2 regions of the Pseudoalteromonas sp. 31A1 genome follow, and region 1 is predicted to be linked to the other one. Evidence: predicted binding sites of a transcription regulator. Region 1 holds the regulator's gene; the other holds the start of a gene.

The links. The regulator MetJ, encoded in region 1, represses methionine synthesis genes. The targets are predictions, from matches to a motif close to TAGACGTCTAGACGTCTA.
Region 2: a site for MetJ is predicted at 7,224-7,241, ahead of GQR52_RS04525 (methylenetetrahydrofolate reductase). Genes of this name have one in related genera too.

The regions. Positions count from the first base shown of each region.
Region 1 is NZ_WTKY01000006.1:67,957-84,353, reverse strand. Features, by position in the region: gene GQR52_RS08255 (type IV pilus secretin PilQ family protein) at 1-151, opposite strand, end outside; gene GQR52_RS08250 (pilus assembly protein PilP) at 138-677, opposite strand; gene GQR52_RS08245 (type 4a pilus biogenesis protein PilO) at 674-1,279, opposite strand; gene GQR52_RS08240 (PilN domain-containing protein) at 1,269-1,841, opposite strand; gene GQR52_RS08235 (pilus assembly protein PilM) at 1,829-2,908, opposite strand; gene GQR52_RS08230 (PBP1A family penicillin-binding protein) at 3,039-5,531, shown strand; gene metL (bifunctional aspartate kinase/homoserine dehydrogenase II) at 5,596-7,941, opposite strand; gene metB (cystathionine gamma-synthase) at 8,112-9,359, opposite strand; gene metJ (met regulon transcriptional regulator MetJ) at 9,649-9,969, shown strand; gene GQR52_RS08210 (malic enzyme-like NAD(P)-binding protein) at 10,052-11,293, opposite strand; gene rpmE (50S ribosomal protein L31) at 11,982-12,197, opposite strand; gene priA (primosomal protein N') at 12,428-14,614, shown strand; gene GQR52_RS08195 (SPOR domain-containing protein) at 14,635-15,162, shown strand; gene hslV (ATP-dependent protease subunit HslV) at 15,242-15,760, shown strand; gene hslU (HslU--HslV peptidase ATPase subunit) at 15,772-16,397, shown strand, end outside.
Region 2 is NZ_WTKY01000003.1:144,239-160,635, reverse strand. Features, by position in the region: gene gltX (glutamate--tRNA ligase) at 1-773, shown strand, start outside; gene GQR52_RS04560 (hypothetical protein) at 944-1,243, shown strand; partial or broken gene GQR52_RS20675 (hypothetical protein) at 1,260-1,641, opposite strand; gene GQR52_RS04550 (CPBP family intramembrane glutamic endopeptidase) at 1,746-2,369, opposite strand; gene GQR52_RS04545 (DUF3581 domain-containing protein) at 2,728-3,429, shown strand; gene GQR52_RS04540 (DEAD/DEAH box helicase) at 3,606-4,853, shown strand; gene GQR52_RS04535 (sensor domain-containing diguanylate cyclase) at 4,912-5,892, shown strand; gene GQR52_RS04530 (hypothetical protein) at 5,909-6,106, shown strand; gene GQR52_RS04525 (methylenetetrahydrofolate reductase) at 6,224-7,180, opposite strand; gene GQR52_RS04520 (M16 family metallopeptidase) at 7,431-10,313, shown strand; gene GQR52_RS04515 (helix-turn-helix transcriptional regulator) at 10,505-10,825, opposite strand; gene GQR52_RS04510 (hypothetical protein) at 10,827-11,231, opposite strand; gene cysE (serine O-acetyltransferase) at 11,576-12,394, shown strand; gene GQR52_RS04500 (hypothetical protein) at 12,430-13,110, shown strand; gene xseA (exodeoxyribonuclease VII large subunit) at 13,123-14,463, opposite strand; gene guaB (IMP dehydrogenase) at 14,599-16,068, shown strand; gene guaA (glutamine-hydrolyzing GMP synthase) at 16,171-16,397, shown strand, end outside.

The DNA of each region.
Region 1 (16,397 bases):
TATAACGAACATCATAAAGTAACGGCCCTGCAACGGCTGAATTTACAGTGACTAAAGCAACAGCAGCCAGTAATGTTTGTGAAATACGATGAAGCCAAAGTACATCCTTATGCATGCTATTTTTACCTTTTTTATTATTAATTTGCGCCATCTGTTGCCGCCTCTAACATTTCTAATTTAGTCAAGCGCTCTTTCCAACAGCCAGACCCATCAGGGATTAATTCCACTAACTCTATATAGTCGTTACTTACTGTTTTTACTTTGCCATCATAACTACCAAGGTAATTCCCTACCGTTACACGATGCAAAGTAGCGTCAGCTGCTGTTATTAATGCCCATATTTGTCCACTAGAACCAATTGTGCCTTTCATTGCTAAGTTATCTAGCGGGTATTTTTCTAACGGTTCGCGGCGACGCTCTTGATCTGGGTGCAAACAGTTTTTTACTTGCGTTAATTTATTTTGGATTATCTCAGGCTGAGGCGCTACAAACGGGCTACGTAGCTGACCAGCACTGTACTCAAATATTTCAAACTTTGTCAGCTCAGGAATTGATTCAACCTTTGGTGTTGTGCTTGCTTTTACTTGATCAATAAATTCTTTTTGCTCAGACGTATCATCATTACAACCACTCAAAACAAACACCATTACTACAGGTACTACGCGAAGGAGCTTCATTTTTTAACCCCTTCTTCATAGCGATATGTTTTTGCAACAACACTAAATGTTAACTGTTTATCGCCCGATGATAAAATAGAAAAGTCATGTAAGCTTACAATTCGTGGTAACTGAGCTACTTTACCCACAAACTCACCAAATTCATGGTAGGTCCCTATCACTTCTATTTTAATCGGTAATTCAGTATAAAATTCTTTCTCGACTTCTGGTAACCAACCTATTTTTAAAAAAGTCAGACCACTTGTTGTGCCAACATACGACAAATCATCAAGTAAACCAGGGGTTTCGTTAGAGGTAGGTAAACGTTTTAATAATTGTGAAAACTTATCTTCCATTTCAATCATTTGTTGACGGTAGATCTCAAGCTTACTCGCGACTGCGTATTTAGTGCGATAAGTTGTGCGTAACTCGACCTCTTTCGCAACTGCACTGTGGTAACTATCAATTTCATCAGAAACTAATAGGCTATAACTAAAAAACAATACAAGTCCGGCAACAAACGTACAGCAAATTGCTTTAACTGCAATAGGCCAATCGCCAATGTTATCAAGCTCTATTTCATTCCAATCAATTTCACTCAGTGCTTTAAAATCAAGGCTCATCGCTAACCTCACCAATTTTATCAAATGGTTTTACATAAAATTCCATATTAAAATCACTAAGTAAACGCGAAGATTGATCGCCTGCAACAATGCCTTGCATTGAAGGATTCTCTAGTAAATATGAGCTTTGTACTTGGCGCAGCATTGTTGATAAACGGTTATTAGATTCACTACGTCCCAATACATGTATTTGGCTGCCTCTGCGCTCGAGTTTTGTTAAGTAAACCCCACCCGGCACTATTTTGGCAACTTCATCCATTATTTGCGTACCCAAATTACGGCTGCTTTGTAATTCTTCAATGAGCCTCATACGCTGTTGTAAGTTTTCTTTTCTTTTATCTAAACTTCTAATTTCACTTATTTTTTTATCTAGCATGCTAATTTCTGAGCTTAAATAGTTATTCTTTAAGTTTTGACCGTCTTTTAATGCACTATAAAAAGAGCTTAATAAGTACATACTCGCAAAACAAAGTATAACGACACCAATAAGTATAGTTACAAATTTCTTTTTCGATTCTTCGCGCTGCGATTCACGCCAAGGAAGTAGATTTATATGTGGCATGTTGAAAAGCTCCTTAATGCCAACCCTGTCGCAATTGCAAACTGCGTTTTGTGACGCTGCATTACATTACGATCTACTTTTGGAGAAATTTCCATATTTTCAAAAGGCTCAGCAACGACAGAGTGAATACCTAGTTCTTCAATGAGTAATCGGTCAATACCTTTAATCATCGATGTACCACCCGTTAATACAATATAGTCGATTTGCTCTTTGCCACTGGTTGTTAAAAACATTTGCACCGCGCGTCGCACTTGTTGGAGTAACGAAGTTTGAAAAGGGGCTAATACTTCAAAGGTGTAGTTTGGCGGTAAATCACCTGATGTTTTACCAATTTCAGCTTCATCAAATCCTTTATTATAATAAGCAACAATACTATTTGTATATTGGTCGCCACCAAAAACTTGGTCTCGTGTATAAATTGTTTCCCCAGCTTGAACAACGCTCACGAGCATTAAAACCGCACCAATATCAACCACAGCCACACATTTATTAAATGCGTCGCTAGGTAATTGCTGGTAATACACATCCATTGCACGACTTAATGCATAGCTTTCTACATCAACTATTTTAGCTTCTAAATTTGCAGCTTCTAAAGCGCCAACACGCGCTTCTACACTCTCAGTACGAGCAGCTGAAAGCAAAACATTCATTTTACTAGGATCGGCCTCATTCGTCGAAAGCTTCTCAAAGTCGAGGCTCACTTCATCAAGAGGATATGGAATTAAACTATCGGCTTCAATTTCAATTTGCGACTCAAGTTCAGCATCAGTTAACGATACATCCATGAAGATCACTTTTGTAATGACTGTTTGGCCAGAAACAGCCACTGCTGCAGATTTTAACGACTTTGGTAATTTTTTTCTTAATTTTGTAATTACGTTACCAATCGCTTCAATATCTTGAATTGTGCGCTCACTCATTGCGCCTTTTGGCATCGGCTCAATTGCAAGTGCTTCGAGTCGAAATCCAGTTTCAATTTCACGTAAAAGCACAGCCTTAATAGAGTGTGATCCAATATCAATTCCTACCATCATTTGGGACGGTTTTTGAAATAGTTGACTTAGCATGTTTCAACTTGGCCTTTGTTTTAATAATAAACAAGTTATAATTTTTATATGAAAAAATATTATTCATTTTTTAATCAATATATACTAGCAGTCAAAACTCGCAATTGGGAGTCCATTTAGGGAAATATAAGTGATTTTATTAAAACGAACTTTACAATTTTTTATCATTTGTGTGTTAATTGGTCTGATTACTTTGATCAGTCTTTATTACTACGTTAAACCTGATATCCCCAGTGTGCAAGTTTTAAAAGACGTGCAATTACAAACTCCTATGCAAGTATTCACTAAAGATGGGCTTTTAATCAATCAATTTGGTGAAAAACGTCGTATTCCAGTGACTATTGATGAAATTCCTCAAACACTCATTAATGCATTTTTAGCGACAGAAGATAATCGATTTTACGATCATATAGGCATAGACCCTATTGGTATAGTACGTTCGGCTGTTGTTCTTATATCTACTGGCGAGAAAAAACAAGGTGCAAGTACTATTACTATGCAGCTTGCTCGTAATTTCTTTTTAACACGCGAAAAAGCGTATATCCGTAAAGTTAAAGAAATATTTATAGCGCTTCATATTGAAGGAGTGTTAACAAAAGACGAAATTTTAGAGCTTTACCTTAATAAAATAGAATTAGGTAATCGTGCTTTCGGTATTGGTGCAGCAGCGCAAGTTTATTACGGTAAAGAGCTAAAAGATTTAACACTTGCGCAAATGGCGATGATTGCAGGTTTACCTAAAGCACCTTCAGCTTTAAACCCAATTCGTAACCCAACGCGTGCAAAAGCGCGCCGAAATGTAGTTTTAGGCCGTTTACTGACCGAAGACTATATAACACAAGAGCAATATAACGAAGCAACTAGCCAACCTATTACAGCTTATTTTCACGGTGCAGAAATAAACTTATACGCACCGTATATCTCTGAAATGGTGCGCGCTGAAATGGTTTCGCGCTATGGGGTAGATAAAGCTTACAACTCTGGTTTTAAAATTTTTACCTCAGTAGAGTCAAAGGTTCAAAAAGCAGCGCAAAACGCACTTGTAAATAACTTACACAGTTACGATATGCGTCATGGTTTTAGAGGTCCAACTGATGTTTTATGGAATCCTGAAACACAACCAGCTTTAACTGAGCAACAAGTACTCAATAAATTACAGAGCGTAAATGAGTTAGGCACTTTAAAAGTTGCAGCAGTACTCAGTGTTAATAATAAAACAGCTACAGTACTACTTAAAAACGGTGAGCAAACAACTCTCAGTTGGGATAGTTTAAAATGGGCGCGTAAGTATATTACTCGCTACCGCCAAAGCTTTGCTCCAAAAGCAGCTACTGATATTTTAACGCCAGGTATGCAAATATGGGTACGTCAAAACGAAGATAACAGCTACTTATTAAGCCAAATACCAGAAGCATCAAGCGCTATTGTATCCCTCGATCCACAAGACGGTAGAATAAAAGCTATTGTAGGGGGTTACAGCTTTGAGCAAAGTCAATACAACCGAGCGATACAAGCTAAGCGTCAAGTGGGTTCTAATATAAAACCTTTTATATATTCAGCAGCACTTGAAAAAGGTTACACGCTTGCGTCTATATTAAATGATGCACCTATAAACCAATGGGATAAGAGCCAAGGCGTAGCATGGCGCCCTAAAAACAGCCCTGCTGTTTACAACGGTCCTATTCGAATTCGCCGTGCTTTAGCACAGTCTAAAAACGTTATTTCGGTGCGCTTACTACGTGGTGTTGGATTGCAACGTACAGCTGATCACTTACTAAAATTTGGTTTTAAAGACGCTGACATTAATCGTAGTGAATCATTAGCACTTGGTAGTGCTTCTATTACCCCGCTTGAACTTGCAAGAGGCATGAGCACATTTGCCAATGGCGGTCATTTAATTGAACCTTACTTTATCTCAGAAATTCAAGACGCTTACGGCAATATATTGTTTAAAGCAAACCCTGCTCTTGCCTGTGACGAAGAGCCTTTGCCAACACACAATGCTCTCTCGATGCATAATAGTGATGATGAAATGGAGCAAACGAAAAAATGTGCGCCGAGAATTATTTCTAAGCAAAATGCATTTTTAATTGCTGATGCTATGAATAGTGCAATTTGGGGGGGTGGTAGCTGGGCTCATAAAACAGGTTGGAGTGGAACCGGTTGGCGAGCACAAGCGCTAGATCGTCGCGATATTTCAGGTAAAACAGGCACAACTAATGACTCAGTAGATACCTGGTTTAGCGGTTTTAATAGTAATGTGATGACCTCAGTTTGGGTTGGCTTTGATAATCCGGGCAACGCTCTTGGTCGCTCTACATATAACAACAACCTAGATAGCAGCCAAATATCAGGTGCGGAATCTGGCGCTAAAACCGCGCAGCCAGCATGGGTTGAATTTATGAAAGCGGCACTTGAAGGCAAGCCTGAAGCCCCAATTGAGCCGCCTGAGGGACTTGTTTCTATTCGTATTGATTTAGCTACCGGCTTACTTAGCCATAAAAATGATTACACGAGTCGATTTGAATATTTTGAAAAAGGTACTGCACCTACAAAGTATGTGCTATCTCAGCCTAACGATATATTTGAAGAAGACACTAAAACAGAAGAAGAGCTATTTTAATAATATGTATGTAATACAAAAACGGCAGCTTATTTAAGCTGCCGTTTTTGTTTAAACCAAAGGTTTATTTTAAGTTTTGAACAAGCCAATATAAATCAGAGTGCACACCCGCGGCGGTCACTTCTCTACCCGCTCCTGGCCCCTGAATCACTAATGCGTTATCGCTATACCATTTGCTATTAATTACAAAAATATTATCGCCAGGTGTAAGGTTTGCTAATGCATCGCCATTAGGCACATACGCTATTCCCACTTTAGCAATTACTTCACCTTGTGTGATTTCTAACAAGCCCGTATATCTAAGTACTAAATTTTTAGACTTTGCTGTCACTGCATGCTCTTCGATGAACGCGTCTAGCTGTGCTTTTTTATTTAAAAAGTCATCCCAACTTCCCAGCGCAAGTTCATCTGGCATCAATGCCGATAAGCTAATATCGTCAAGTTCAAGCTCAACACCTAGCTCTCGAGCTAAAATAAGTAGCTTACGCTGCATATCTCGCCCAGATAAATCTTCGCGAGGGTCTGGCTCTGTGAATCCCATTTTCTGAGCTTCCAGTAGCAACTCAGAAAATGGCCTTGTTCCATCATATTTACTGCATAACCACGAAAGCGTGCCTGAGAAAACACCTTCTATACGTGTTATTTTATCGCCACTATTTTGCAAATCAGCCAAAGCAAAGTTAATAGGTAAGCCAGCGCCTACACTGGTGTTATATCGCCAATGTAAATTACGTTCTTTAATATTACTACGAAGTGCTTTATACCAAGTAGTAGGTGCTGTTCCAGCGTATTTATTAGCACTAATTAAATGACAGTTTCTATCTACAAAGTCTGGATATAACAAGCTAAATTGTTCACTTGCGGTAATATCAATTACAATTTTATGCTCGTAATCGAGCTCATTTATAGCATTCAGTAAATCTGCAGATTGATAGCTATTTGCCTCATGCTGCCATTGAGTTTTCCATTGCTGTGTATTAATACCACTTGCATTAAACAGCATTTTTTTAGAGCGAATTAGACCGACTAATTTAATACTAAAGTCATCCGATAAACGCTCAAATTGTGCCGATAACTGTTTAATGAAAACGTCGCCAACGTTACCAAGCCCCGCAACTATAATTGCGATTTCTTGGCCTTTATTAATTAGCTTATCGTGTAAGTCACTTTGTATATCACTATCTATAAATTGATCGGTAAGCAATAAAGCATAGCCAGTATCTTGATGGACAAAACGAGGTTTTATGCTGTGGAGTTTTAATAAATCTAATGCTTGTAAGCTTAATGTATTAACGTCTTGCTCAAGCGCTACAATTGCACAACCGTTTAAATTTGACTCGCTAATATTTGCCCTACCCGCAAAGTAATTAATAACTTGATATGTTTGTGCAGCCGGTACTACTAAATACACTTCACCATTATGGTTAAAGTGATGAAGGCTATGCTGAATAAGCTGACTAACACTTGCAACCTCACCTTCACTTAACCCTTCAACCATTAATAGGTCAACATTTTGCAACGTGGTTATAAAGCGCTTTTTCTTCGCTGAACCTTCTTTTACTATATCTGTTGGACTTGCTTGTACGTCAAAACTACTGCGAACAGCTAGCTTAATATCTGTGTTTTTAAGTGGCGATAGTGTTTTTGCATGTAATACAGGGTTACCCAAACGAGCTAATAAATTAGCCTGTCCACGGCAAATTTTGCCGTACTTAATCGCTTTTTGTACCTTGCGAGGATCAGTGCTATACACCCCCTGTGTATCAGTCCAAATACATACTTGCTTAGCATGGCAATAATTTGCAAGTAGTGTTGCACTGTAGTCACTGCCATTTCGGCCAAGCGTTACTGTCTCGCCTTTGATATCTGCGGCAATAAACCCAGTAACAACATTTATTTTATTAGGCAAAATTAACTGCCCACATTGCTGCGCATTTTGCGCATGCATTAATTCGCCATCATTTAAGGTAAAAAGAGTACGTGCATCTTGAGCGCATGCCTCAATATTTAGCTGCTGTAAATAAGTAGCGAGTAAACGTGCTGACCACAGTTCGCCATGTGCAAGCAATGCAGCCTCTTTTAGCTGCTCAGCTTGAGCAAGTTCTGCAATATAGCTAAGTTCGATACTTAGTGTTTTAAGTGCACTTCGTTTTAAATCGGCTTCTAATAGCTGCTCTATTAAATCACTTTGATGGTTATTTAACTGCAGTAAAATATCAGCTACTGCTTGAGTATCTTGTTTTTGATAGCTTTGCCAAAGTAATACTAGCGTATCGGTTGTCTTACCCGCAGCCGATACCACAACACAGTCGCCCGTCTGAGTATGCCCAATAATTATTTTAGCTACGCTTTGATAGCGCTCACTTGAGCTTAAGCTTGAACCACCAAATTTATGTACACAATTGACCATATTTATACCAATTCGCTTAATTAAGTTGTCTATTTTGAGGATAAGAAAACCGTGTCGATAACAAGGCAAAAATTTCGTTGTTTAGTTGTTCTATATGAGAAATTTTTAACGAAGTTAGCGTGCGGTTTAATCCCTCAAATTGATTAGGTATTATTGCGGATTGGTATTACTTACCAAAGCGCCGGACGGGCTGCACTTAATTTAACGTTACCACCAGGAGTGCCTGCTCCTTTGCCTACACGGCCAACATTTTTATTTTGCCCTGGTTTTACAAGTTCAAACACGCGCTCAAAATCAGCGACTAAATCGTGTATATCTTCAATACCTACTGAGATACGAATAAGCGTATCGCCAACACCCGCTTCTAAACGTGCTGTTGCATCCATGCCTGCATGCGTCATAGTTGCAGGATGACAAATTAAGCTCTCTACGCCACCTAATGACTCAGCTAAACTAAACGTTTTAAGGCTAGTTAAAAATGCTGCAGCGTCGTTTATATCGCCTTTAATATCAAAACTAACCATGCCACCAAAACCAAGCTGCTGTGCTTTAGCGAGTTCATGTTGAGGATGTGACTCAAGACCTGGGTAATAAACTTGGCTTACAAATTCAGAGCTTTCTAAGTACTCTGCTATTGCCAGTGCATTTTCTTGATGCTGCCTTAGGCGCACATTTAAAGTACGTAAACCACGCAGCGTTAAATAACTATCAAAAGGTGCGCCCGTAATACCAATGTTATTAGCCCACCAAGCAAGCTCATCGCCTAGCTCTTGTGTTGCTGCAATAACAGCGCCACCCACAACATCTGAGTGTCCGTTAATGTATTTAGTAGTTGAATGCACCACAATATCTACACCAAACTTAATAGGATTTTGTAAGGCCGGTGACAAAAACGTGTTATCTGCAGCCACCAATGCACCGCATTTTTTTGCAACCTCAGTAACCGCTTTAATGTCAGTTAAACGAAGTACTGGGTTACTTGGGGTTTCTATCCAAATAAGCTTAGGTTTAATTGCTAAAATTTGTTGCAGGCTTTCTGCTTTTGTTAAATCTAGTATTTCGAGCTTTAGTAAGCCGCGTTTTTGTAAAGATGTAAATAAACGATAGCTACCACCATAACAATCATGTGGAATTACTAGCGTATCGTCATTATTAAGTAGCTGAGTAGCTAAATGCACGGCAGCCATGCCTGTAGCTGTAATTATGCCACGAGCGCCACCTTCAAGCTTAGCAAGCGTCTCAGCTAAAATATCACGATTAGGATTACCGCTACGACCATAATCATACTCACGCTTAGTATCAAAGTCGGCAAACGAATAAGTAGTCGATAAATAAATTGGCGGTACCACCGCACCATGATGTTTATCAGCATCAACGCCGTTACGTACAGCAATGGTCGCTTTGTTTTTTTCGCTCATATTCGTCACCTGATTAATTTGGATGTTTAGACGTCTAAAAGAGTAAGTTATCCGTTTTGATAAGTCAAAGTATTTTAAAGCTCTAGATGGCTAAAAGTAGAAGGGGCTTCTGCGAATAACACATTTTAGCTCACAAAAGTGTGCTTATCTTTACACCTACAATAGGCTTATTAAGATAGATCGGTATCTATTATTTGACTATCTTTTTTAAATCGATAGAATTTCACGCATATTTACACGCTTTTTATACCGTGTGAGAAATTAATAATCTGAGGCAACGATACATCTTATGGCTAAATGGAATGGTGAGTATATTCACCCATACGCAGAACACGGTAAAAAATCAGAGCAAGTTAAAAAGATCACCGTTTCGATCCCGCTAAATGTATTAAAGGTATTAACTGACGAACGTACACGTCGTCAAATCAATAACCTTCGCCATGCTACAAATAGTGAATTGCTATGTGAGGCATTTTTGCATGCTTTTACTGGCCAACCTTTACCAAATGACGATGACTTACGTAAAGATAACGCCGAAAAAGTACCAGAAGAAGTTAAAAAAATAATGCAAGAAATGGGTCTAGAAGTACCCGTTTTAAACGAAGAATAAATATTACAAAGACAAAAAAACCTCAGTAATTACTGAGGTTTTTTTATGTCTAAATTTTATTGCATAGCTCTACTGTATAGATTTACTGCATATAGTTTTCAGGTAGCTCAATTTGTGCAACACCTGACTCAATAGCAGCAAGTGCAACAGCTCTTGCTATACGCGGCAGTAAACGTGGATCCATTGGTTTTGGAATAATATACTGCGCACCAAATTCTAGTTTATCTACTCCAGCGGCTTTTAAAACTTCTGCAGGTACTGGCTCTTTGGCAATACTTCGAATAGCATCTACTGCAGCAATTTTCATTTCATCGTTAATAGCACTTGCACGTACATCAAGTGCACCACGGAAAATAAACGGGAAACATAAAACATTATTAACTTGGTTAGGGTAATCAGAGCGCCCTGTTGCCATGATTAAATCGTTGCGTGCGCCGTGCGCAAGTGCAGGATCAATCTCAGGATCTGGGTTTGAACATGCAAACACAACTGGTTTTGCAGCCATTAGCTTTAAATCTTCAGCCGCTAATAAGTTAGGACCAGAAACACCCACAAACACATCAGCATCTGCAATTACATCTTGCAATGTACGCTTATCGGTATTGTTAGCAAAAAGCTGTTTATATTCATTTAAGTCATCGCGGCGGGTATGAATAACACCTTTGCGGTCAAGCATATAAATGTGTTCACGCAGTGCACCACACTTAATTAACAGCTCCATACACGCAACAGCGGCAGCGCCTGCACCTAAACATACAATAATTGCATCTTCAATTGACTTACCTTGTACTTCTAGCGCATTTAACATACCAGCAGCCGTTACAATGGCAGTACCGTGTTGATCATCATGAAAAACAGGAATGCTACAACGCTCTATTAATGCTTTTTCAATTTCAAAACACTCTGGTGCTTTAATATCTTCAAGGTTAATACCACCGAATGTGTCGGCAATATTGGCAACCGTATTAATAAAGTCTTCTGTTGTTTTGTGCTTAACTTCAATATCGATAGAATCAAGCCCTGCAAAACGTTTAAACAATAGCGCTTTACCTTCCATTACAGGCTTAGACGCTAAAGGACCTAAATTACCAAGGCCTAGAATTGCAGTACCATTAGTAATAACCGCAACCATGTTACCTTTACCCGTATATTTATAAGCATTTGCAGGATCTGCAGCTATTTCACGTACAGGTTCGGCAACACCTGGGCTATACGCAAGTGCAAGATCATGAGCCGTTTCAGCTGGTTTTGTAAGCTCAATGCTAATTTTACCTGGTACGGGATGTGAGTGGTAATGTAGTGCTTGTTCACGAAAGTCAGACATAACGCGATGGTATCCTGCAATTTAAGTTAAAGTGAGAGATGGAGTCTTGGGGTACGATACCCTTATTATTTTTAAATTCCAAGCAATATCAGGTCTATCCTGTTATATGCTATATCCTATAATTTTAAGAGGTTTTTCAGTAACTTTGCAGGATTATATCAACATTTAATAAATAAAAATTCACCTAAAAAGTAAGTTTTAAGGTGCTTTTATGCCTATCAAAATCTTATAAAATGTATACTTAAAGTATCAGCATAAACTTAGAATAACAGCCTACTACCCTACTTTAAAAACAGATAAGCCCACGTTAGATACTTTTATCAACCTAGTTAAAAATTGTACTATTTAAAATATAGAGAATATCTATCGATTTGTCTGTAAAGGATTATGCATACTCAGAATAAGAATAGGAAATAGTTATGCAAAAGGAGGGGATAGTTAAAATCAACGAAATAATACCAATCTGCTTATATATGGGGTCTATTTAACGTTAAGAAAATTACGCTAGAACTAGGCAAAAATTTTTGTATCTAGTTGTTCTAAATAAAAATTTTTTAACGACGTTATAGTGCAATTTAATTCGTTAAATTGCTCAAAGATTTATGTAGGTTAGTTTAAGATAATAAATAACAAATTTTAGGCACAAAAAAAGCACCCTAAGGTGCTTTTTTTAACTAAACAGCAATAATTACTTCTTGCTGGCAAGTGCACCAAAGCGCTTGTTGAAGCGATCAACACGTCCGCCAGTGTCTAAAACTTTTTGCTTACCAGTGTAAAACGGGTGACACGCAGAACATACGTCTAAGTGAATGTCTTTACAAAGAGTTGAGCTAGTTTCGAATTTATTTCCACATGAACATGTTGCAGAAATTACTTCGTACTTAGGGTGAATACCTTCTTTCATAGGAACCTCTAGTTAAGGCCGCATCGCTCTCCAAACCCGGAGTTTGGCACCATACGTCGTTAAAACAAATTTGTTGGTGGCGGATTTTATCCAACAACCTCCCCCCACACAAGTATTTATTTATATTTTTGCCAAAAAAGTGAACAATCTCTTTCTCAAGCACTATTGCTAGTAGGTTTTTAGCGTTATTTTTAGTACATTACAGCATTAATTTTACGGGTTGAGTTGTTATGAGTTTTGTTGAAGTTGCTATTAAAGTCCCGCTTCCACGCACCTTTGATTATAAAATAGAAGAACAGCTCAGTGGCTTATCAATTCCCTTACTACCTGGCATGCGAGTTTTGGTACCTTTTGGTAATCAAAAAAAAGTAGCGGTTGTTTTGGGTATTAAAAGCAGTACCGACGTCCCTTTAAATAAAATTAAAAATATTATAGAGGTAATAGACGACGCCCCTATTTTAAGTGCCCAGCATTTAGAACTCCTTAGCTTTACTGCCCGCTATTATTGCTATCCATTAGGCGAAACTATTCATATAGCGCTACCTGGTGCACTTCGCCAAGGTGAATCGCCTGATAAAACCAGTATTAATATGGTTGCCCTGACAGAAAAAGGTGCAAAAGTACCGTCATTAAAAGCTAAAACACAGCTCAACCTATTAAAGCAGTTATCGCAATCAGGTAAGTCATCATTAACTGAGTTAAAAGCACTGGGCTTTAGTAAAAAAACAATAGATAGCTTAATAGATAAAGAACTCATAACACAAACTATTGAGCACGATAACCAATGGCAAAGTGTTGCTCCAACCGTCGGTAGTAAACCAGTACTTAATAAAGAACAAGCGGTTGCTTGCACAGCTATAAATCAAAGTACTGGCTTTAGCAGCTTCTTATTAGAAGGCGTAACGGGCAGCGGTAAAACCGAAGTGTATTTACAGTGCCTAGAAGAAGTACTCAAACGTGGCGAGCAAGCCCTCGTACTCGTGCCCGAAATCGGCCTAACACCACAAACCGTAAACCGTTTTCGCCGCCGCTTTCCTGATACACCCATTATGCTTTGGCACTCAGCACTTACCGACAACGAACGTTTACAAACATGGCGTTTTTGCGAAAAAGGCAGTTGTGCGATAGTTATTGGCACACGTTCGAGTATTTTTCTGCCATTTTTAAAACTCGGTATGATTGTTGTTGATGAAGAACACGACTCGTCATTTAAACAACAAGATACCCTTCGTTACCATGCTCGTGATTTAGCCGCTTACAGAGCTTTTCAGCATAAAATCCCGCTTATATTAGGCAGCGCCACACCCGCGCTTGAAACACTTCACAAAGCAATTAATAACAAATACCAGCTATTAAGTTTAACGGAGCGTGCGCAAACAGCGACTGACAATCAGTTTAAGTTACTCGATATGAAAGGTCAGCCCGACCAAGCAGGTATTGCACATGCAAGTCTTGCTACTATGCGTCAGCACTTAAATCGCGGTAAACAGGTTATGGTATTTTTAAATCGCCGAGGTTTCTCACCCACCCTTATTTGCCATGAGTGCGGTTGGTTGAGCGAGTGTAAACGATGCAGTACCAGCGCTACATTTCATAAAGCGATTGGGCAAATGATCTGTCATCACTGTGGCGACCAGTACCCTGTCCCTCACCAATGCCCTGACTGTGGAAGTACGCAAATATTTCCTAACGGTAAAGGCACAGAGCAAATTGAAGAGTTTTTATCGACCGAATTCCCTGATACACCTGTTACTCGTATAGACCGCGATTCAACTCGCCGTAAAGGTAGCCTTGAAAAAGCACTTGATGAAATAAACCTAGGCGGCGCACGCATTTTAGTGGGCACACAAATGCTTGCCAAAGGCCATCACTTTGCAGATGTAAGCCTTGTTATAATTTTAGATGTAGATAGCGGCTTATACTCATGCGACTTTAGAGCGACAGAGCATTTAGCGCAATTAGTCACCCAAGTAGCGGGGCGTGCTGGACGTTCAGGTGAGCCTGGTCAAGTGTTATTACAAACACACTTTCCAGAACACCCTCTTTTGCAAGACTTAGTTAATAATGGTTACCAAGACTTTGCCCGCTTTGCTCTTAGTGAGCGCGATGATGCTGACTTACCGCCCATTACAAATATGGCCATTGTGCGTGCACAAGGACATAGTATTAAACTAGTCGTCGATTTTTTGACGGATTTGGTTCCTGTGAATGGGGTATCTGGTATACAATTGCTCGGTCCGATCCCTGCCCCACTTGAAAGAGTCGCAGGTATGTATCGTTTTCAATTGCATATTCAAGCGCAAGATCGTCGCATATTACATCAGTACCTTGCGCAAATGGTTGATTATTTAAGTACCAGTAAACTTGCACAAAAAGTACGCTGGAGCTTAGACGTAGACCCTATAGACATGATTTAGGTTAAGGCCAAAATAACACCATGGCACAGCACGATTATATTAATAAAAAGCCTGCAGGCAGAAACAGTAAAAAAAACGCCCCCGCTAAAAAACCATTTCCTATTCTTTTAGCCGTTATAGCCATCTTACTTGTAGGTGGTTTTGCCTACGCACTATGGTTTATAAAAAGTAATGCCGATCCAAAGCTTGTCGAAAAACAAGCTAACCCAACTGCACCCGCAAAAGTAGAAGTTGTTATTCCACGTACACCGGAATTTATTAAAGAAATTAGAAACCACGAGATTCAAGTTGAAGTAAAAGAACTTGAGCAAAAAGGTCCTTATGTTATGCAATGCGGTTCGTTCAGAACTCATGCACAAGCTGAATCATTAAAAGCTAAAATCGCATTTGCAGGGCTCATTTCTGAGATCAAACAGGCTGAAGGCAGCAATGGCACTTGGTATAAAGTACGTTTAGGCCCTTATAAAACCAAACGCCAAGCCGAAAGCGATAAAAACAAACTTAAACGTGTAAAAATAGTCGGCTGCGGAATTTGGGGCTGGACTTGAAAATAAACCATTCACCCATATAACCTCATCATAATCGTTTTTTACGAGTTGCCTCTGCAGCTCGATGATGAGGAATAACATGACTACTATCGTAAGTGTTCGCCGCGGCGACAAAGTTGTAATTGGCGGCGATGGCCAAGTTTCACTTGGTAACACCGTAATGAAGGGCAACGCCCGCAAAGTTCGACGTCTTTATAATGGCAAAGTAATCGCTGGTTTTGCCGGCGGTACTGCTGATGCCTTCACTCTTTTCGAACGTTTTGAAAGCAAATTAGAAATGCACCAAGGTAACCTAACTAAAGCCGCAGTAGAAATGGCTAAAGATTGGCGAAGTGACCGTGCACTTCGAAAACTCGAAGCGCTGCTCGCTGTAGCAGACGAAACAGCCTCTTTAATTATTACCGGTAATGGCGATGTAGTTCAGCCAGAAAACGATTTAATTGCAATTGGTAGTGGTGGTAACTTTGCGCAATCAGCTGCAACCGCCCTTTTAGAAAATACAGATTTAAGCGCTCGTGAAATAGTAGAGAAAAGCTTAACTATTGCAGGCAACATCTGCGTATTTACTAATAACTTCCAAACAATCGAAGAATTATAATAGGAACTATTATGTCTGATATGACCCCAAGAGAAATTGTTCACGAGCTAGATCAGCACATTATAGGTCAGGCTAAAGCTAAAAAAGCAGTCGCTATTGCGCTTCGTAATCGCTGGCGCCGCATGCAATTAAATGAAGATTTACGCAGTGAAGTAACACCAAAAAATATATTAATGATTGGTCCAACAGGCGTAGGTAAAACAGAAATTGCCCGCCGTTTAGCAAAACTTGCTAACGCACCATTCATTAAAGTAGAAGCGACTAAATTCACTGAAGTTGGTTATGTTGGTAAAGAAGTAGATACGATCATACGTGACCTCGTTGATGTTTCAATTAAAATGACTCGCGAACAGCAAACTAAAAAGTTTAAACATCGCGCCGAAGAAGCAGCAGAAGAGCGTATTTTAGATGCACTTTTACCACCGGTTAAAGATCAATATGGCGAAAGCCAACGCGACGATACTTCATCTACTCGCCAAACATTTCGTAAAAAATTACGTGAAGGTCAATTAGATGATAAAGAAATCGAGATTGAACTAGCGCAAGCTCAATCAAACGTAGAAATTATGGCGCCTCCTGGTATGGAAGATATGACCAACCAGTTACAAAGCATGTTTCAAAACATGGGCGGCGATAA
Region 2 (16,397 bases), on a different contig from region 1:
GTCACTTACCGTTATTACGTAACCCAGATAAATCAAAGCTGTCTAAGCGTAAAAACCCAACGTCTATTAACTACTATAAAGAAATGGGCTACCTGCCAGAAGCCGTGCTTAACTATTTAGGCCGTATGGGTTGGTCAATGCCTGATGAGCGTGAAAAATTCACACTCAATGAAATGATTGAAAACTTCGACATGAAGCGCGTATCGCTTGGTGGTCCAGTATTCGACGTAGATAAATTAAGCTGGTTAAACGGCATGTGGATCCGTGAAAATCTAACCGACGAGCAGTTAATTCAGCGCTTTGTTGATTGGAAGTTTAACGGCGAAATGTTAGCTAAAATATTACCAGAAGTTAAAACACGTATTAATACGCTGTCGGATATGGTTGAGCTTGCAGGGCACTTTGTAGGTGGTATTCCAACTTACGATCCTGCGCTATTAACAGCCGGCAAAGCAGACGAAAACGTGATTCGCCAAGCGCTACAATTTTTTGTATGGCAGCTTGAAGGTTTACGTAGCTTTGAAAAGCCCGCTATTTTTGCAATTGCAAAAGAAGTGGCTACATTCCACGAGCTTAAGATTAAAGACTTTTTAGAGCCAATATTTGTCGCAATTACTGGCAAAACATCAAGTACGTCAGTGCTTGATGCAATGGAAATATTAGGGTCTGACTTATCACGTGCTCGTTTACGTGTAGCACTTGCCCATTTAGGTATTTCTAAAAAGCAGGCTAAAAATATAGAGCGTGCGTACCGCGAATACCCAAGTACATAATTATTAAACGTACTTTTAAAAGCCGAGCTTTATTAAGCTCGGCTTTTTTGTGTTTAATCATTTTATATTAGTTTTATTGGCTATATGTCATGGTGTTTTAGTCTCGTTTAAAACCATAATGAGACTTAGTCCAATGCTACAATACGGCATATAAACTCATAGGAGGCAGTATGATTGCAACCGTTAAAAACAAAGCTATTTTTAGCAGCAATACATTTTCGATAAACCTTGTTACTTACCCAACTAATCACAGCGTAATGAACCATATTGACCCTGTGCAGCAAGGGCGCTATTACAAGCTCAACTTTGTATTAGAAAAACCTAAAGCGGGTGGGGTATTTAAATGCTCAAAATGCATTATAAATTTATTTAATCGCGTGTATTTATTCAGACCCGATAAGTACGAACACAGCGTATCTAAAATAGAGTCTGGAAAGCGCGTACTACTTAGCTTTGCGCTTAATATATAATTTGCACTTTTACTTATTAATAGTCGTAGGCCTGTCCGGTGCATAAAACAGATAGGTCGCAATACGATACAGACGTTTCACTACAAGAATTAATAGTAAAAGCATTTCCGCCTCTGCGCATGGCATCAGCTTTAAGTAAATCAATTGCGTTTGATTTAGAGCGGTTATAGCTTACATTATTGTTACCCATACCGTCGCCATCACAGCTTTCACCTTAGGAGTGTAGCGCCACTTTCGTGTGCTTCTTGGTCGCTATAAAATTGCTGTAAATCTCTTTTATTAACGTAGGTGCCAATTTCTTGAGATAAAACGCCGTTGTCTATATCTGTATGATAAGTCATGCTTGAACAACCCGTTATTGTGGCGAGCACTGTTATTGCCGTTATAAAACGTAGCATATTTATTAGTCCCTTAATTTATTATTTGAAATAGTAAATTACTAACAAAATCAAATGCGGGCAATGTTTACTACTAAGTAAATTGTTAGCATTTGTAAATGTATTTAGATTTTATTGAGCATCGGGTAAGTAAACAAAAAGAAGTGGCAAACATTAACCAACCAATGGCATAAAATAGCCCACTCTAAGCGCTGCGTTTTATAAAAAACATAGCCATACCCCAAGCCGGCAATAAATGAAACCAATACATAGTTAATTCCTCCAGCAAAATGTGCCAAAGCAAAAATACCTGCAGTAATTACAGGGGCAAGTATTGCTAAACGGGTAGGTGTAATTATTTTGCTAAGCTTAGTTTGTAGTAAACCTCGAAATAAAGCTTCCTCGGCAACACAGGTAAATAAAAGATTAATAGCAATAAAGGCTAACCAAAAGCCAGGAACCTTAGGGTTGAAGCTTACAAGTCCAAGCATTAAAGCCGCAGTGAGCGTAGCTAAAACAGTAGCAATAACTATTAAAATGGGTTGTTTAACGTTTAATGGGCCCGCTTTATTAGAGTCTGCTTTTAAAGCTTTTTTATTCGAATAAAAGTAAGCACAAAGAAATAAACCCGCCATAGCTTTATCAAAATTAGCATAAAGGGTAAATGCAATCGCATCGCTTGTAATACGCTCGTTTATAACAATAGGGAGGTTATTAAAACCAGGCATCCAATGAAGTGCTAATGCCAATGAGGAAACTATAAAAACAGTACTTAAAGTAGCGCGTATTATTGCCTGCTTTGTATTTAGCGCACAGTAGTATAAAACAACGTAAAGCCCGGTTAACAGCAGGGCATATAAATTTATATAACCTTGAAAATATGCACTTACAACACTTAAAGCTAGTAAGTAGTGCCAAAGGGGTTGCCGCATTATTGATATTTTGCAGTACGGAAAAACACATATAATTGATAGCGCTAATAAATAAAAGGTCATTGTTTTTTATTGCTCTGTTTTATTTAGCAACTAATCTAACAGATTCGACCTCTCAGTATTTTTTTTCTGGTAATATAGATAGGTTATAAGCAGTTTAAGCAGTGAACAAACTATGTTAAGTCCTTTTTTTCAGCAGCATGCTGATTATGTTTCTATCTCTCGTGAGCAAGGTTGTCGATTCGCTAAATGCGTTGCTGACGATTACAATCCACTTCACGACAAAGATGCCAAAAAGTTTTGCGCGCCAGGAGACTTACTTTTTTCATTGGTACTAGACCGCTACGGTATTAGTGAACAAATGGAATTTACTTTTGCCGGTATGGTTGATGAAAACACCAAACTTAACTTCCCTGAAGGGGCTGATGAGTTTGATGTAACCAATGGCGAAAAAGTTATTTTAAAGGTAAAGCGCAAAGGTAAAACCAGCCAATGCCCAGCACTGACTAATAGCCTAATAAAAAATTATGTTGAGTTTTCTGGTACTACTTTTCCGCATGTAATTATTCCATTAATGGGCAAGCAAGAGGTAATGATAAACCCTGCTCGCCCAATGATTATTTACGAATCAATGCTTATCAACCTTGATAATCTTGATATTACAGCACCAGAACTTGAGTTTGCAGAGCCTAGTTTTGAGTACGCCGGTAAGCGTGGAAAAATTACACTACGTTTTAACCTGTTAGAAAACGGCGTTAAAGTGGGTAGTGGTGAAAAGCATATGGTAGTTTCGGGTATACGCGAATACTGCCAAGCAACAGTTGACGATTTAATAGCGTTTTACAACGAGCGTAAAGCGACACTAAAGCCAGCTTAAAGCTACAGCAAATTATAAAAGGCGCTAAATACAGCTGTTATTTAGCGCCTTTTTTATTGTTTTAGCGCTAAAGTGAAAGTGAGCAACCACGATTAAATACTTTTCTGGACTGGTTAATTTACGCAGTACAGTAATATGCGTACAATAGCGCTCTTTGTTATTTTAAAGCTAAGCCTATGTCTGCCACTACGTTCTCATCACTTAATCTCGACCCGTTATTATTAACAGCGATTGAGCAAAATAATTACACTCAACCAACCGCAATTCAGATTAAAACTATTCCGCCTATTTTAGCCGGAAGTGATGTAATGGGCAGCGCGCAAACAGGTACGGGTAAAACTGCCGCCTTTGTTTTACCTTTATTACATAAGCTTTTAAATACCCCTAAAAAAGATGAGCAAGGCCTTGCACGTGTAGTCATTTTAACGCCAACCCGTGAGCTTGCTCAGCAAGTATTTGCAAGCTTTGAAAAGTACGCACAAGGCACTAATATCAATGGCGCTTTAGCCTATGGTGGCGCAAGTATTGGCCCTCAAATAAAAGCACTTAAAACAGCGCAAGTTATAGTGGCAACACCTGGGCGTTTGCTTGATCATATAGTTAAAGGCAGTGTGGTACTTTCAAGTGTAGACTCCTTAGTGTTTGACGAAGCTGACCGCATGCTTGATATGGGCTTTATTGATGAAATTAGACGTATATTGCGACATATCCCGGGCGATCGCCAAACTTTACTATTTTCAGCTACGTTTGATGACAGCGTGTTTGAACTCAGTAAAAAGTTACTTAAAAACCCAGAACTAATTGAAGTTGATAAACGTAACTCAGCCGCGGTTGAAGTAGAGCAAGTTATTTACGCTGTAGATGAGGATCGTAAGCGCGAACTTGTATCGCACATGATTGGCATGAAAAACTGGCGCCAAGTGCTTATTTTTACTCGCACAAAACAAATGGCTGATCAGCTTGCTAAAGAAATGTGTAAAGACGGTTTAAAAACCGAATCAATCCATGGCGACAAATCGCAAGGCGCACGCGACCGTGCATTGCAAAACTTTAAAGAAGGTATTACACGCGTACTTGTTGCAACCGATGTAGCTGCGCGTGGTTTAGATATTTCTACACTTAGATACGTAATTAACTTTGAACTACCTTACATTGCCGAGGATTACGTGCACCGTATTGGCCGTACAGGTCGTGCTGGTGAACAAGGACTTGCTATGTCGCTGGTAAGTCTTGATGAGCAATGGCTGCTAGAAGAAATTGAAGTACTACTCGATACGCGTTTAACGCCGCAGTGGTTAGAAGGTTACGAGCCAGATCCTAATAAAAAACCAAAAGATAATCGTAAAAATACTAACAAGTCGCGAAAAGATCGCGATAAAAAACGCATCACTGGTAAAAGAGAGCCAAGTAGACGTCGCAAATAATAGCTTTTACTTTGCTTTTTTGCCTATACTGGAGCTACTAAATAGCCGAGGTAAAGCAATGTTTGAAATTGATCAATGGGCATTTTCTGGTATTGATGGCCAAATATCTTTGCATAAATGGCAAAAAACAATCGACCTTATAACGGGGCTTTTTTCAGCCCCGTCTGGTTATATAGTTCAGGCAACAAGCAAAGGCTATCGCGTTGTTATTAGAAGTAACGAAGGTGGCTCTAACTTTGAGACCAATCCTATACTTCCTCCTCAAACACCTCTGTTTTGTCGGTACGTTGCTGAAACTAAAAATATTTTATATGTTAATGATGCAAGTAATAACGATGCATGGAACACCCTACCAGAAGTAGTTGAAGATGGTGTTGAATCCTACCTAGGTTTACCTATTCATTGGCCTGAAGGCGAAGTATTTGGCACGCTATGCTTAAAAGACACTCAGAAAACAAGCTATACCGATGAATATTTTGAACTCATAGAACAACTACGTGATTTGATTGAAGACGACCTAGCGCTTGTGTATAGCTATGAGCAAATGCGCGAAATAGCCATGTTAGACTCATTAACGAATATTTATAATCGCCGAGCACTTAACTTATTAGCCCAGCAAAAACTTAACTTAGCGCTACGTTTAGGCTTTGACGTGTGTTGTTTGTTTATCGATATAAACGACTTTAAAAAATTAAACGACACCTACGGACATGAAGTGGGCGACAAAGCCTTAATTATATTGGCGGATACGCTAAAAACGCATTTAAGAGATGCTGATATAGTAGGGCGCTTAGGTGGCGATGAGTTTGTTGCAGTAATGCAAGTAAGCGATAAAAGCAAGATTAACTACATCATGGATAAAATTTCGACTGAGTATTCAAAAGCCTTACTCAAAGAAGACGTTTGCGATTTATCGCTTAGTATTGGTTATAGTTTTACTAATAAACAAAAGCAGCCCTTTGAAGCGCTATTAAATGATGCAGACCACGCAATGTATAAAAATAAACAAGCGTATAAGCTCGCTAAAAAGGCACAATAGTAAAAGGAGGTTCGTCATGACTCATGCCACACAAACTTGGCTGGTTTTTTCTGCGATAGGTTTTATTTTTTCCTTAGCAATAATAAGCTTATTTGAAACGTTTACTAGCATTAGATTTATATCTAATGAGGGAATAGTTTTTGGTGTTATGTGCTCCTCTATGGGGTTTGCCTTAAAAAGGCTTGAGAGTAATAACCAAAAACAGCTTCAATAAATAGCTTAAGCTGCAAATTTTTACTTGTATTTATTAATTCATTTTTCAAAGTACGGACATAAAAAAGCAAGCCATGAGGCTTGCCAAGAAGGGTGTTAATTAGCTCTTACCTAGCCTTTAAGCTATTAGCTTTTCCGCAAGGTTCAATTCCATAATGGCTTTTAATAAACGGTATAAGTTAATTGACGCGTCAATTTCTTCTTTACGGTTTGTTAAGCTTTCAATATTTAGGCCCAGCGGTACATCTAAATGCGCACAGCTTTTAAGTATTAAGTCGAGGTTTTCACGGCAAATACGGACTGATTCGCTTAATGTATTGTCTGCATCAAGCATGCGCCATTTAGTTGCCTCTGGCACTGAGATACCCAACCATTGCATAAAGTCTAAGGTTTTTTCGCCGCCGCACGGGGTAAACGTTAATATAATACGTTGAGGTGTAATACCCTGTGCTTTACACGTACGTGCGTAGCTAGTAATTAGCTCTATAGTAGCTTGTGCGTCGTAAACAGCTTGCGATATAAAAAATTGACAACCTTGTGCTGTTTTTTCTATTAATCGTTCGTGCTCATTTCGTTTACTTGAATGGCGCTCGGCAATCGTAACGCCACCTAAAAAGAAATCATCTGATTGCTCAGCCATCGCTTTATACGCATCTGGCAGGCTTAGCTTTATATCGCCTATCGATGATGGGCTACCTACTAAAACAACATTTTGTAAATCGTAGTCGTTTTTAGTTTCACTTAGCCAATCTTTAAATTCGCCTACGCCACGCTGCGCCACACTTTTATAAGTAATCACATCTTGTGCAGATAAATTACGAAGTAAATGGCTGTATTCACGCGGATCAACGGTTTGTTTAAACGCAAATGGGCGGTCTTGATTGGTTCGGCTGCTTTCGTCTTGAATGTCGTAAATTATTACGCCGTCGTATTCAATTTCGTGTAAGCGACCTAATAGCTTTTCTGCAATGGTTTTTAATTGCGCTTTATCGGTGCCAATTTTAGGCGGGGTAGTACCAATAAGATAAACACCTTGGTTGGTGTCCACTATCTTCTCTTTTAGTGATAAAGCCATAATCCTCATTCCAGCTAAGTTTGTTTTGATGGATTTAATATAGCAGCCATTTAGACGTCTAGATAGATTTGTTTAGTGAAAGTTTTTCAACTAACATGATGTTTATTCATAGTGCTTGTTCCCATTATTTATAATTGACACAGTTGTTTACATAATAAATTCCCTTGGGGCTCTTATATTTATTGGCTTTGGGGCATAATTAAAGAGTTAAATCTGACAACAAATTTGCTCAATTTAAAAAGGGACAACAATGAAATTTAAATTATTAGCAACCAGCTTAGCGGTATCGCTGGCGTTAACAGGTTGCGCCATGCAACAAAACCAAAGCACGCAAACAACAGCACAACAAGAACAAGTAAATAAAGCTGATGATCGTGTTTTTTCGCAAGATTATTTAATTGAAGAGCTAGAAAACGGCTTACGTGTCATGGTTGTTAAAACTGATTACCCTGATGTAGTGTCGCTGCAAATTCCGGTATCGGTTGGGTCGCGTAACGAAGTTGAAGAGGGCAAAACAGGCTTTGCTCACTTTTTTGAACACATGATGTTTAAAGGCTCACAAAAATACCCTGAAGATGTGTATTCAGACATATTAAAAAATTCAGGTGTTGATAACCGCGCGTATACAACAAACGATTACACCAACTACCATTTAAACTTTTCAAAGCAGCATCTTGATAAAGTACTTGAGCTTGAAGCTGATATTTTTCAAAACTTAACCTACACCGAAGAGCAATTTAGAACCGAAGCACAAACGGTAAAAGGTGAGTACTTAAAAAACAACGCGAGCCCAGTTCGTAAATTATTAAGCGCTGTACGCGAAGAAGCGTTTGATAAGCACACGTATAAACACACCACTATGGGCTTTTTTAAAGACATAGAAGCGATGCCCGATCAAATGGCGTACGGTAAAGAGTTTTTTGCTAAATTTTATAAGCCTGAGTATGTATCGATTGTAATTGTGGGCGATGTAGAGCCACAAGCAACAATGGCTATGGTTAAAAAGCATTGGGGCAGCTGGAAAAAAGGTAACTACGTTGCTGACATTAAGGCAGAGCCTGTGCAACAAGCACCAAAATATTTGCACCAGCAAGATGAAGCGCTACCAGGGCATTGGTTACTTGTATCGTACAAAGGCGCTGCGTGGGAGCCTGCTAAAAAAGACAGAGCGGCGCTTGATTTAATCTCACAGCTTTATTTTTCAAGTAATTCAGATTTATATCAAGAGCTAGTGGTCGACAAACAAATTGCCAGCCAAATGTTTACCTATAACCCAGAGACTAAAGATCCGGGTTTATTACACGTATTTGTTAAAGTAGAAAACGCAGACGATTTAGCCACTGCACGCGATGCCATTAACCGAACTTATGCAAAAGCACGCACTGAGCTTGTTGATGAGCAAAAGCTGAGTGATTTAAAATCGAACCTTAAATACAGCTTTATTAATGGTTTAGATTCGTCGCAAGCGATTGCATCAACCCTTGCCAGCTACATGCATTTTGAGCGCGATCCTGAGGTTATAAACCAGCTGTATAAATCGGCAGATAACATCACCAGCGCAGATATTAAAGCCGTTGCTAATAAATACTTTACTGATAACGCACGTACCACATTAACAATGTCGGCACTTGATGAAGCGCCAAGTTTTGAGCAAGAAGTTGATTTAAATGCGCTTACTGCAAAGCTTAAACAAGCACCTGCGGCTCCTGTATTTAAAGTACTTGATAAAACCAATAGCTCGCCATTAATTGATGTTAACTTTTTATTCAATACCGGTGCGGCTGCCGACCCTCAAGGCAAAAAAGGCGTTGCTGCGTTAACTGCGGCTATGCTTGCACAAGGTGGCTCAGAGGCGACAAGCTATAAAGATATTCAAAAAGCACTTTATCCGCTTGCGGGTAGCTTTGGTTATCAAATAGATAAAGAAATGCTGTCGTTTCAAGGACGTATTCATAAAGATAACGCGTCGCAGTGGTATACACTTGTGAGCGATCAATTACTAAACCCAGGCTTTAGAGAGGATGACTTTAAACGCCTCAAAAAAGAAATGATCGACGGTATTAAGTCAGGCTTAAAAGCATCTAACGATGAAGAGCTAGGCAAAGAAGTGCTATACAGCGCGCTTTACAAAAATCATCCTTATGAAAGCTACAACTACGGTGATATTTCTGATTTAGAAGCGTTGACGCTGGATGACGTTAAAGCATTTTATAACAGCGAGCTTACGCAATCTAAACTCACGGTTGGCTTAATTGGGGCTGTGCCTGCAAAACTTAAAGCTAAAATGATGAGCGATTTTGCAACGCTACCAAAAGGTGATCAAAGCCGTTTAAGTATTCCTGATGCACCAGCGCTTAAAGGTCATCATGCAACTATTGTAGAAAAGTCGGCGCAATCGACTGCGGTATCGTTTGGTTTTCCTATTGATACAATAAGAAGTAGCGAAGACTGGACAGCACTTTGGCTTGTGCGTTCGTACTTTGGTGAGCACCGTAGTTCTAACAGCTTTTTGTATGAGCGCATTCGTGAAACCCGCGGCATGAACTACGGCGATTACGCATACATTGAATACTTTCCACGTGGTATGTTTCAAACCAAGCCTGATGCAAACCTAGGGCGCTCTGAGCAAATATTTCAAGTGTGGTTACGCCCACTTCGCTCTAATAACGATGCGCACTTTGCAACTCGTACGGCTTTATTTGAGCTAGATAAGCTAATTAAAAATGGTATGAGCGAAGATGACTTTGAAGCCACGCGTAACTTTTTAATTAACTTTGTACCGCAAATGGTTGCAAGTCAAAACCGCCAATTAGGTTACGCACTTGATAGCGAATTTTACAACACAGATAGCTTTGTAAGTTACGTCACTAACAAACTTAAAACGCTAAGCGTTGCTGATGTAAATCGCGTTATTAAAGAAAACCTACAAACAGACAACGTTCAATATGTGTTTATAACCGCAGACGGCGCTGATATGCAAAAACGTTTAGCGTCTGAGCAAACATCACCAATGGTTTACAATACCGATAAACCTGCCGAATTAGTGGCTGAAGATAAAGTAATTGCTGATTACAAATTAGCAATTCCTGCAAAAAATATTGAAGTGATGAAAGTTGATAAAGTATTTCAATGAAGGTTTAAATAGTTATATAAGTTAAGATAATTAAAATGCCCCATATATTGGGGCATTTTTTATGGTATTGGATATAGTATTGAACCAATTTTTACACCTAACCCAAAAAGTATCATTGCACTTATTATTACAACTAAAGTGATGTGGCCACGTAGCTCTTTCGACTCATATTTTGACATTGCTGCAGCTCCTTATTTCATAATAAAAAAAACAGTTATCATGCCTAATATGAAGCTGACTACTGATGACAATGCTAACACCGTGGTTATAGTGTGCTTGTTTAAAGTTGTTGCACCACCGAGAGGTGTTGTATCTTCATCAAGCTTAATTAATTTACCCTGGCGTACTTCTAAAACCGCGCATAAAGCCATTGTGGTTTCTTTTGATGCCGCGCCTTCTTTTTCTACCCGTTGGATTGTTCTCAAGCTTACATCGCAGGCATCGGCAAGTTGCTGTTGCGTCCAATTAAATTGCTGCCTAAGTTCTTTTATTGTTTTAGGATTAAGTTGCATTTTAAAATTTCCCAATCAAGAATTCTAAAATTATAATTAGCAAGTAGCCACCAACTAGGCCTCCAAAAAAGCAGCCAAAAAGCACTTTTAACGAAGTTTTTGGGTTATTTAATAATGATGATTGTTCATAACTTTTTATAAATTGGCCATTTTTATAAAGTGAGCACTCTAACCTGCCAGTTAAAATATTACGCATTTCAAACATTACTTTAAAATCATTGTCACCAATATTAAATTGATGGCCACTGTGAATCCTTTGGTTACGCTTATTACTTATAAGTTCATCATTTACGTATACTTCTTCTTTCCCTGTAAAGTAGCTACCAAAACACGCTATTTGATTATCGCCATCTTGAAAGTAAAATTTGTAACCTAATTTTCTTGTATTTAATACATCGTTTTTCATCATCGTTATCCTTGTTGAGTTGATGATGCTAATTTAGCGTTTGTTTTTGTTATTTACGCCGTCAGCTGTACGCCAGTATGTATTTTGGCATATGACAGGTGAACTGTCATATGTTGTTAGCTTTTGATTTTTATTAATTTATTATATTTTAAGTATGTATTGGAAATTTTAGCAACTGTCGTATAGCTTAATCTAAAAAGTGGGTACGTATTTAAAATATCATTTCTGGGTGCTAGTTATATCTAATAACCAGAACAAATAACTAAGGGATTAACACCTTAGGCTTTAAATCCGTTAGACTTGGGAAAAGGCTATTTTATATCAACTTAAGGCAGTGCAGTATTATGCGTCATGCAATTTGGCAACAGCTTCGCGAAGAAGCTAACGATGTAGTAACACGTGAACCATTATTAGCAAGTCATGTTTATTCATGCATTTTGAATCATGATTGTTTAGGTTCGGCATTGAGCTTTATTGTTGCTAATAAGTTGGCTGATGCGGTGGTATCGGCATTCACTATCCGAGAGCTGTTCGATCAAGCATTTGTAAAATGTGACCGTATGCTATCTTTTGTTGCTGAGGATATTAAAGCGGTAAAAGACCGCGACCCTGCATCAGAAACCTATCTTACGGTTATATTAAATCTAAAAGGTTTTCATGCTATTCAGGCGCACCGTTTGGCTAATTGCTTGTGGCAACAAAACCGCAAAGAGCTAGCGCGCTTTATTCAAAGCCGTAACTCTGAAGTGTTTGGGGTCGATATTCACCCAGCATGTAAAGTGGGTAAAGGCATTATGTTTGACCACGCAACCGGTATTGTTATTGGTGAAACAGCGGTAATTGAAGATAATGTATCAATTTTGCAATCTGTAACGCTTGGCGGTACAGGCAATGAGCAGGGTGATCGTCATCCCAAAATTAGAGCGGGCGTATTAATTGGCGCCGGCGCTAAAGTACTTGGTAATATTGAAGTAGGTGAGGGCGCACGAATTGGTGCGGGCTCAGTTGTACTTAGCAATGTTCCACCACACACAACCGCTGTTGGCGTGCCCGCTAAAATTATTGGTCGACCGGATTGTGAGTGTCCGGCGCAAAGTATGAACCAAAACTTTTTAGCAAATCCTGAGCCTGAAAACGAATCGCACACGAGTGCAATGCTATAAGTAATTAAAAATAATAAAACTTAAAAGGAATTAACATGAACAAGAATAGTTTATTGGCTCTAGGGATTGGGTTTATTGCGGGTGTAGGTTTAACTTGGAGCTACTTTAATGCAGCTTCAAGTCATCCAGAATCTGTTAAGTCGCAGCCAAGTTATGAAAAACAGCAAAAGCTTCATACTGGACAACAAAGTAATGAGGTATTAAGTAATGCAGACTCTGCAGTACCTGAGCAAGTCGCTAGTATAGAGCCCGCTGAAGAGACGCCTCCAACCTATTCAGAAACCCAAATGCTTGATGAGCTACCTTTAGAAGAGCAAGTAACTCAGCTTAAGCAGCAACTTGCTGAGCAGAAAGCGACAGTTAAAAGCATTTTAAAGCAAATGAGAGGTCCTTCAGATTTTGAGAAGATTTTACGTGATAAATTTGAAAAGCAAACGCGTGACGAAGAATGGGCTTATCGTACTGAAATGGCATTACAAGATTTTTTATTAACAGCTGATTTAGCGATTATACCCGATGTTGTTAGCGCAAAATGTAAAACGACGATATGTGAATTTGAACTTGCCGCACCCGCGGATAACGACACATTTGATAATTCTCAATGGCGAGAGCTAAACGACAAGTTGATGAAGCAAGAGTTTTGGCAACAATTTAAAAGCACTACCTCCACATCAAGCGATAGCGAGCTTAAATTGTTGCTAAGTACAGAGTTTTAAGTAATACCAACTTTATGTAACAGGTATAACCTGTGATTCTATAGAGCCATCAACGAGCTCTGTAATCAAAACATCGCCTGTTTTAATTTGCCCCACAGATTTAACCACTTTGCCTTGTTGTGTTTTAGTGATGCTATAGCCGCGCGCTAAAACATTAAGCGGACTTACTGAATCTAACCTGCTTGCTTGCAGTGCTAAGCTATTATTCGCTTGCTGTAACTGATGTTGTATAGCTTGGTTTAGCCTAGCTTGTAATTGCGAAAGTTGATGGCTTGCTGTAGCGAGTTTTTTATCGGGTGATTGGCGCATTAAACGCGGCGTTAAGTTATTGAGTGTGCGTTCTTGTTGGTATAAACGATTACGCATCGCCTGTTGCAGCGCAATGCTTAGCTCATCCAAACGTTGTGATTTTTGATTAAGCTGATTACGCGGATGACATAAATTAAGGCGGTGTTGTAACTGCGTTGCTAGTGCGCGCTTGTCGGCAATGCCGTGCTTAAACGCGTTAGATAAACGATTAACTAATTGCGTTACTTTGTTGTGTAACTCTTGCGTATTAGGGCTTACAAGCTCAGCTGCGGCTGATGGAGTCGCTGCACGAACATCAGCAACGTAATCGCTAATAGTGGTATCTATTTCGTGGCCTACCGCACTTACTATCGGTAATTCACTTTTGAAAATAGCGCGGGCGAGCTGTTCGTGATTAAAACACCATAAATCTTCAAGTGATCCGCCGCCTCGCCCTAAAATAAGTACGTCTACTTCATCACGTGTGTTGGCTAATTCAATTTGGTTAATTAAATGCACGTGCGCTTCTTTGCCTTGTACCATAGCAGGGTAAATGATGACTTCTAGCTGCGGTGCACGGCGTTTGAGTACCGTTAAAATATCTTTTATAGCAGCGCCGGTTGCTGAGGTAATAACACCAATGCGATTAATATTTTGGGGTAATGGCTGTTTGTGAGCAGAGCTAAATAATCCTTCGGCGGCTAAACGCATTTTAAGCGCATCAAATTCTTGTTTTAGCTGACCTTCGCCTGCGGGTTCCATATGCTCGACAATAAGCTGGTAGTCACCGCGAGGTTCATAAAGCGATACACGCGCTTTTACTGTAACTTGTGCGCCATTTACAGGGCGGTAGCTTTGGTTGCGATTATTGCCTCGCCACATTGCGGCTTTAATTTGTGCTTTATCGTCTTTTAACGAAAAGTACCAATGTCCAGATGCAGGGGTAATAAAGTTAGAAATTTCGCCCGTGAGCACTAAAGATGCAAAACCTTGCTCAAGGATTGTGCGAATTTCTCTATTAAGGCGTGAAACGGTGTAAACCGCCTGCGAAGGCTTCGAAAACATAAAAAACAACCTAAAACTATTTATTGCACTACTTTATCATAAATATTTGCTAAATATTATTTACTCATGGCAACAACGCTGTTAAAATTTGGCCGCAATTCCTTATCTTAGATCCACATGTGAGAAGTTGCCAAAATGCTTAGAATCGCTAAAGAAGCTCTTACCTTTGATGACGTACTTTTAGTACCTGGTCATTCTACTGTTTTGCCACACACGGCAAATATTTCAACTCGCTTAACGCGTGGTATCAAACTTAACTTGCCGCTTATTTCAGCATCTATGGATACTGTTACAGAAGCTCGTTTAGCTATTGCCCTTGCGCAAGAAGGTGGTCTTGGTTTTATTCATAAAAACATGACTATTGAAGAACAAGCGAAAAACGTACGTAAAGTTAAAACCTACGAAGCAGGTATTGTTTCATACCCTGTAACGGTGACTGCCGATTTAACAATAGCAGACGCTATTGAGCTTTCACACGAAAAAGGTTTTTCAGGCTTTCCAGTTACCGATAGCGACAATGTACTTGTTGGTATTGTAACTAGCCGTGACATGCGTTTTGAAACTAAGCTTGAACAGCCTGTTTCTACCGTTATGACTAAAAAAGAAAAGCTTGTTACCGTTAAAGAAGGCGCAGCTCGCGAAGAAATTTTAGGCTTAATGCACGAACACCGCATTGAAAAAATCCTTGTTGTTGATGACGCTTTTAAACTTAAAGGCATGATAACAGTAAAAGATTACCAAAAAGCCCAAGACAAACCAGACGCATGTAAAGACGACCAAGGTCGTTTACGTGTAGGTGCTGCTGTAAGTGTTGGTGCTGGTACTGATGAGCGTATTGCTGCATTAGTAGAAGCGGGTATTGATGTTTTACTTATCGATACATCGCATGGTCATTCTCAAGGTGTTATTGACCGTGTTACTAAAACTCGCAAAGAGTACCCAGACTTACAAATTATTGCCGGTAACATAGCTACAGCAGAAGGTGCGATTGCACTTGCAGACGCTGGCGCCGACGCAGTTAAAGTAGGTATAGGCCCAGGTTCTATCTGTACTACACGTATTGTTACCGGTTGTGGCGTTCCACAAATTACAGCTATTTCAGATGCTGTTGAAGGCTTAAAAGGTCGCGACATTCCTGTAATTGCTGATGGCGGCATTCGTTTTTCTGGCGATATTGTTAAGGCACTTGTTGCTGGTGCATCGTGTGTAATGGTGGGTTCTCTTCTCGCTGGTACAGAAGAAGCACCAGGTGAAGTTGAATTATACCAAGGTCGTTACTACAAGTCTTACCGTGGTATGGGCTCATTGGGCGCGATGGATCAAAAAGAAGGTTCATCAGATCGTTACTTCCAAAAATCAAACGAAGCAGACAAGTTAGTACCTGAAGGTATTGAAGGTCGCGTAGCTTACAAAGGTCCAATTGCAACGATTATTCATCAGCAAGTAGGTGGCTTACGTAGTGCTATGGGTTTAACGGGTTGTGCAACAATTGAAGAGCTTAATACAAAACCACAGTTTGTACGCGTTACTTCAGCGGGTATGGGTGAATCGCACGTACACGATGTGCAAATCACTAAAGAAGCACCAAATTACCGCTTAGGTTAAGCAGCGTAATTAATTTAATATACTGGGCTTGCTTTGCAAGCCCTCTTTTTAGTCGTTTACATTAACAAATGACATTTAGCATCAGACTTTACGAGATACTCCATGAGCAAAGATATTCACGATTCACGAATTCTCATTTTAGACTTTGGTTCACAATACACGCAATTAATCGCGCGCCGTATCCGCGAAATTGGTGTTTACTGTGAGCTATGGGCATGGGATGTGACTGAAGAGCAAATCCGCGAGTTCAACCCACAAGGTATTATTCTTTCTGGTGGCCCAGAATCAACAACACTTGAAAACAGCCCGCGCGCTCCAGAGTACGTATT